Regions from separate parts of the Candidatus Desulfolinea nitratireducens genome, predicted to be linked through region 1. Evidence: riboswitches for the same ligand, from Rfam matches in the RefSeq annotation. Region 1 holds a riboswitch; the other holds the start of a gene.
What was found. Region 1 has a riboswitch for cyclic di-GMP ahead of AC3DOM_RS13035 (LysM peptidoglycan-binding domain-containing protein). Riboswitches for the same ligand answer to the same signal wherever they lie in the genome.
Positions count from the first base shown of each region.

Region 2: another riboswitch for cyclic di-GMP. It lies ahead of AC3DOM_RS06850 (hypothetical protein); the one in region 1 lies ahead of AC3DOM_RS13035 (LysM peptidoglycan-binding domain-containing protein).

Region 1 is NZ_CEYOSI010000161.1:900-4,464, forward strand. It holds partial or broken gene AC3DOM_RS13030 (hypothetical protein) at 1-225, shown strand, start outside; cyclic di-GMP riboswitch class I at 510-596, shown strand; cyclic di-GMP riboswitch class I at 711-797, shown strand; gene AC3DOM_RS13035 (LysM peptidoglycan-binding domain-containing protein) at 916-2,424, shown strand; partial or broken gene AC3DOM_RS13040 (sortase) at 2,887-3,565, opposite strand, start outside.
Region 2 is NZ_CEYOSI010000056.1:989-4,553, reverse strand. It holds gene AC3DOM_RS06860 (SDR family NAD(P)-dependent oxidoreductase) at 1-208, opposite strand, end outside; gene AC3DOM_RS06855 (M23 family metallopeptidase) at 333-1,031, opposite strand; cyclic di-GMP riboswitch class I at 1,242-1,329, shown strand; gene AC3DOM_RS06850 (hypothetical protein) at 1,536-1,853, shown strand; gene AC3DOM_RS06845 (Hsp20/alpha crystallin family protein) at 2,044-2,427, shown strand; gene AC3DOM_RS06840 (type 1 periplasmic-binding domain-containing protein) at 2,536-3,564, shown strand.

The DNA of each region.
Region 1 (3,565 bases):
AATGGGGCAGGCTTGCTTGAGAAATATCGGGGTCTGGGCGGTACGGCCATTCTCTTTAGTGAAATTTACAAATCCGCTACCGAAAGCGGTCAGTTCAAGCATGCCGAGATCGTGCAGATCCGCACCGAGAATGAGAATATGCTGCGTGAGATGCGCAATTTCGGGATTGATTTTTATAAAACGCATCGCTTATATGGAAAAGAATTGCAGGGGGAGTTTTCTTGAGCCCAACATCTATCGGTTGAAGTTAAAACTTCGGGTGGCTGGCACCCTGGCGAGAATTACGGTAGTAGTTAGGGCTCCGCTTGGCACACTTTAGCGTTAGCCCTTCAGCGCGACTAAAATCGCCACTACGAGATATGATGAGTTTTAACACTTCGTAAGCTTGTTTTATTGCTCCAGGACCGGATATTTTGTCTGGTGTTTGTAAGGTTCTTTGTGTATAAATTGAGTATACTGTTATCAGATTTCTTTTTATCAAGGAGCGCATTTTAGAAAAAAGTTATTGACATCGATAATGGCAAACCTGTTGAAAGGCAGGGACGCAAAGCTATGGGTCTAAATCCTTCTCCGGATATGATCGCCAAGCCGCCGAAAGTCTTTTACAATTTATACGTTCTGCTATTGTATAGCTGACCGGCAGGCTTGGGATCACGTCCCTGGCCTGTTTTTTATTTTACTAACCAACGAGGTGTAATTAGAGAATCCGACATCGATAACGGCAAACCTGTCGAAAGGCAGGGACGCAAAGCTATGGGTCTAAATCCTTCTCCGGACATGACTGCCAAGCCGCCGAAAGTCTATCAAAGCAATATTGCCAAAGTGTTTTTCACTATTGGTTTGAGACATTCCTTCGCAAAGGCTTGGTTTATAGCTTGGATCCATGCCCGTTTTCTTTAGAAAAAGAGGAATGTCATGCTGAAATTCACCCTAATATCAACCATCTCCCTGTATCTGGCAAGTTCATTTTTCGCACCAATGCTGGGAAGTCAGAACGTTAATCATGAAAAATCTCTTGCCAAAGAAGAAGGGGCCTTCGGCAATATAGAATTGTCATCATCTCCCCAAAACAATCTGTTTCGACGAGCGTTTCTGGATCGACCATTAGCTAAAAGCGGCAAAAAAACTCAATCAAGACAATATGCTTTTAATAACCCGGCAGGTTGCAATGCCGTGCGACCAAGCTCGTCTCGCGAAGAAATGCTGGCAAAGGTTCAAGAAGAGCTGGGGGCTACCCTTAACCTGGAAGAAAAGCGCATCACTTATATCTGGAATGGGCGCATGGGTTTGCTGATCGAAACGGCTGATGATCCGTTCGTATACGAATTTGGGATCAATGAATACCAACCCCCATTTTCCTATAAGGGTGACCAGACCGTTGCGATCTTCCTGCAAAATGGATTTGCTGTTTGGCTCCGCTCCTACGGCGGTATATTTCGACTACTTGCCATTCCCATGATCCCAGGAGTAGAGGACAGCATTTGGGGTGATTATCTCAGTGCCTATTGGCAAAAAGATGGCCTTCCTGGTGACGATACAATCGTGTCCGTTTCAAAAAAATTACCCTGCCACTGGATGATCGATGAAGGATATGTAAGTAATGAAACCCTCGTGGATATCTTTGACCTTGACTGGCAGATGCCTGATTATTTGGAGGCTGGTAGAAAATATTTGGCAGGTGATTGCCTGGAAGCAAATCGAGTCTCACAAGAAGAGATTGGTTGGTGGGATGCTGCATCCATGTGCGGACCGCTGACCTGGCAGATCAATTACGATGCGAATAGTTTCCCTTATCGGATTGGCAGTTACGATGCAGATGCCAGGCTATTTATCAACGCCAACCCGCGATATTGGTATGGCCGCCCATGGAACGGATTTGATCCGGAAACTTTTGATCTGGTTGTGGAAACAGATGAGAAAATGGCCGGGTACGATTTTGAAAATAAAGGAAATCTTTTTACGGGCGATATTCTCTTCTCTTATGCTACCTCAGGTCAATGGTCGAAAGCTGATGGGCGATTTTCCCATATTTTTATGGTGGTGGGAATTGGCAATAATAATGAACGCTTATCAATTACCAATATGATCCAAAATCAGGATGGCATCAATGACTGTTTTATTCGTGAGATCACTTTATACACCCCCGGTGATCTGGAAAGTGGTGTGATCAATTATGAGTGGGATAATCATGGTTATGGTTTCACTGGCCGACACGGCTTTGACGTTTTCCGCTGGAAATGGATCACCTATCATCATGATGGGATCTCGAGAGAATATACTGTCCGCTGGGGTGAGACCCTTGAAACGATTGCCTTTGACTGGAAAATCTCCCCCGCAAGCCTCGCCGATGCAAATCAGATTGCGCCAGACACGCCATTAGTACCAGGCCAACAGATCAATTTACCATCTCTGGCTATCGCCTAATAAGGTAGAAACTGTCTAAAAAGTCTCTGGTACAGTATGGCGTAAATAACGCCTAAGTTCCTTCGTCCGCAACGCGGAGCGCTGCTATCAGGCAATGAAAACTATTGATTTTCAGGCTTGGTGCTTATTTATGCCCAAGTGTTTTAGGTCTGCCTGCTCACCACAGATAAACACGGATGTCCATTGATTTATAGGGAATAGAATATATAGAGAGATTGCCTTCCCAATCCTTTTTATCAGTGGTTAATAATGAGTTTTCAGACTCTCTCACTGGTGCAACTGGCAGATCATAAACGGAAGCAAGCTTGAAATCCAGAAAAAAATCCGCTTCTGTCTTAGTTGAGATTTGTACTCCTGTTCGAAAAATCGTACTACGCCCAATTCTTAATCCCAGATTTCATCAAATATAAAAAAAAGCCCTCTGCATTTTTGAATGCAGAGGGCTTGCTAATTAATTAGCTGTTATTCTTTCTCAGCAAATAGACGGATCGTCTCTACTGCCACCCTATACCTGTAACTATCTTTGGGTTCGTCATAACCTGCACATGTCAGCAATGTCAGCGTAGATTGATCCTTGTGATCCAGCACCGAGGTATTGTTGGGCAGAACATAGCGGACTGCCTGGACCTGATAGACGTAACGGAAGCCATAGGCATGGATGATGATCTCATCACCCCAGCGCAAGGTCTTCAGATCGACAAAGGGGCCCGGTAAACCGTTTGGCAAATAGACATGACTGGTCAGGACGCTATTACCCGTCCAGGTGGGGAAGGCGGTTCCCTGCAGCCATCCGGCTTGCTCCCAGAGCCAATCGACATTCCAACCTTGTGCAGTTTCGGGTACGCCCACGATCGGGATTCTGACCCCAAGCGCAGGAATTTCCAATTCCATTGTCGCAGCAGGATTATTTTCTGGTGCTTTGCTACCTGAAACAGCGCTGACTCTGCCAGGGGCAAAGCCTGTTGCAGGCAGGGCGCCAGGTGAGTTGGATGAGTTGGACGAACCGCCACCCGAACCACCTCCTGATGAGTTATTAGCCTGCCACGAAGCGGATGCAGAGGCAACTGTTTGCTCGCCTGGGTCGGTCCTGTTTGAGTTGTTATTCAAATCCGCATCTATCGTGGCTATGTTTTGAACCTGG
Region 2 (3,565 bases), on a different contig from region 1:
GCACAGGAACTTTCTTGGCAATATCCTGTACATAGATTTTGGCTTCGCCGCCTTCAGCCTGAATCTCTTCAATAAGCAAGTTGAGATTTACTGGGGAAATATCATTAAGGGCCATGCGCGCACCTTCAGCAGCAAAGGCTTTGGCGATCTCGCGGCCATGGCCACGCCCTGCTCCGGTGATTAGAACGACTTTATCCTTGAATTTCATAGTTTATCTCTCGTTTATTAAACACCAAGATCCCTAAGTTGCACGAAGGAAAACTCAAGCTCATGTTTTTATCTTTGTGCCTCTTCGTGGCCTTCGTGTTTAATATTTTACTTCTACCAACTCTTTACTCATTGCAAGTCGGAATCCCATCCTGATTAACTTTTGCATTCAATGCCATCCCAAGATAAGGGGTTGGGTCAAGGGTATTCTTGATCTCCAGCTCATTCAGGAAGGTGCCATTTCCGTCATCCAGAACAATGGAGAAATGCAGATGAATTCCCGTCGGGTTGAAGGGGTCGCCCGAATAATTTCCCTGATAACCGAGCAGTGTCCCAGCGGGAATGAGAACTTCACTTGTCCCGCGCGGAAAGGCATCATCAATAAAAGAATTTCCATCCGCATCTGCCATATGAGTGTAATAGAGCCAAATTTGACGCCCTGGTTCAAGGGGATCACTGGGTACACGCATGATAACGGAAGATGTCCAATCGGGTAGACGTCTCAGATAACCCTCGTAAGCCGCAATCACGGGCGTTTCGCCGAGTTCTTTTCCGCCGAAAATATCAAGCCCCTGATGCCGATGGCCGGGACGAAAGGAATCATCCCAGAGATAGCCGATGATCCCATCTGTGGGGAGGATAAAAGGGGCATCACCACAGCGTGTGCCTTGCAAGATTTCCCAGTCAGCATGGGAATCAGAATCACGGAACCATCGCATGACTTGCACCGAACGCGCACCTGATGAGCGCATACTCCGATAGGTCAGATAGCCGCCAACTATTGCGACGACAAAAAGTGTGGAGAGGACTAAACGCCTTGACATGAGTCAGGATTATACCTCGTGCAAAACACTTGGAATCACTCTGCAAAAATGCTAATATAAATTTATGAATTGTAAATCTGATCATCTCGTTGAATTTTTATATCTCAAGGGCTAGACACTAACGCTTTTTTGAAGCCACTTTTACAGCCTTTCTTACGATATGATGGGTCCAGATGTGTGATCTATTTAATAGAACTCTATTTTAATTCAACCACGAAAAGGTAAACCCATCGCGAGATGGGGGCGCAAAGTCATGGGATCCGCAATTGAAAAGCATGCAGACCGCCAGACCGCCGAAGGCCAGAACGTTATAGCCCTTCGGTTTTTTTATTGAATATTCCCTTTCTAAGCTCTCTTCAATTTGTTTTATAAATCCTGCACCCTTGGCAGGCTTTTTTGCCGTACCTTCACGAAGGAGGTGATCGTTCAGGATTATTAATTGTCATAGATTTTCAGTATCATTGCATATAACAAAAAGAACTGCCAACTTTTTAGGAGGAACAAATGAACCGCAAGTTATTTGCTTTATTTGGTATTCTAGCCCTGCTATTGACATTAGTCCCTATGGCAGTTTCAGTCGCATCAGATCTGCCCGACTATAAGCCTGTAGATGTAGGCCCCGAACTGCGCACTTGGGAAACCACGCAGGCCCGCATTGAGGGTGGTTTGGCAGCCATTACCCCCGAGGAAATCGAGGCGCTGGAAGCCGAGGCAGAGGAAGCCGTAAGAACCAAGATGAGAAGCAAAGTCCCGTGGGCATTAGTATGGATCAGTTTCATAAGATCTCCTTTCGTGAGTAGAAAAAGGAATACTGAGAGGTAGACGACTGAAGCATGTAAATAGGTCCCCAACTATAAAACTTTATCATTCTATTTTCCTTCAGCTAACAATTAAGAATTTGGTCATCCCGTTCTTATAGAATTTAAATCTTTTGTTGCCATTCTTCTAACACTCACAGGATATTATATCTACTACAGTTCAAATTTTATTGATAATCTAAAAGGAGATCAAAATGAGTTACTATACCCGCCCTTACAACCACAGAATGATGAGGGGCCGTTTGGCTGGCCAAAATGAAGCTTATACCCTGCGTGTTGATGTCCGCGAAGAAGATGATAATTTCGTCCTGACCACTGCCGTTCCCGGCCTGAGCGCCGACGATTTAAATATTCAAATTCTTGAAAACGTCATCCGCATCGAAGGTGAGTACCAAACATCTGATGGTGAGCATCTGTTGCGCGAATTGCCTGAGGGCAAGTTTATTCGCACATTGCGCCTGCCCAGCGAGGTCGACCCCGACAAAGTTGAAGCCAAGATCAAAAACGGGATTCTCTCCCTCAGCCTGCCCAAGGTCGAGTCCGCTCGCCCGAAACAGATCAAGGTACTGGCAAAATAATCTTTTTAAATAATCAAGAAAATAACCCGTTCCTTTTGAAGGAACGGGTTATTCTTTTAAGTGTGGCTTTCGGGTAAAATTCAGGACAGTTCAAATGGAGAAAACTTTATGAAAAAACAATTTGTCTTGATAATAATCCTTGTCTCTTTGTTAATGGGATGTGGCTCTACCGCGGAACCGAGCGCGATCCCTACGCTTGCTCCCAGCTCCACGCCTGCTTCTGAACCCACACTGACACCCACACCCGAAATTCCCCTGGCCTTGCTGGTTCTCCCTGCTGATATGGATCAGGAAGTCTCGGACACCTACCAGGCCCTTGTTTATACCCTCGCCCAAAGCGCGGGAATGCGTTTTCAGGTGCGCAATACGCTTACCGCTGCTGATCTTGAACCTTCGTTGCGAGTCGTTATCGCTTTGCCACCCGATCCCGGTCTAATGGATCTGGCCCCTGCTGCACCGCAAACACAATTTCTCTCCGTTAATATCCCAGACATGGTCGCTGGAGGAAATCTTAGCGTTCTTGCCAACACCGATCGCCCAGATATCGCGGCTTTTATATCAGGTTATATCGCCGCAATGATTACTGAAGATTATCGGGCAGGATTAATCATCCCAAAAGATAATGCCCTTGGGCAAACAACCTTAGCAGCTTTTCGGAAGGGAATCGAATATTATTGTGGTACTTGCAGCCCCTATATCCTTCCCCCTTGGTGTACCTTTCTACCTTGCTTTCCCCAGTTTGTAGAAATTCCAGCAGAGGAAGATCCAGCTGCTTATAATGCTTATGCCGATTTTCTGATTCTCCAAAGACAAATCGAAACAATGTATATCGCTCCCCAGTTCGCGACCCCTGAGTTACTTACCTATCTCTCCAGTAATGGAATATTGGTAATCAGTGATCTTTCCCCCCAACAGAAATTAGGTAACTGGGTCGCTACCATTCAACCAGATGTGATCCACGCAATTGAATTTGCCTGGCCCAACCTGGTTGCCGGCGCTGGCGGAATGAGCATCGCCTCACCGCTGATTTTGGTGGATATAAGCTCTGAGCATCTTCCACCTGGAAAAGAACAGCAGGCCCAGGATGTGTTGGCTCAATTGCAGGCAGGGTATATTCTGACAGGGGTCAACCCCTAAA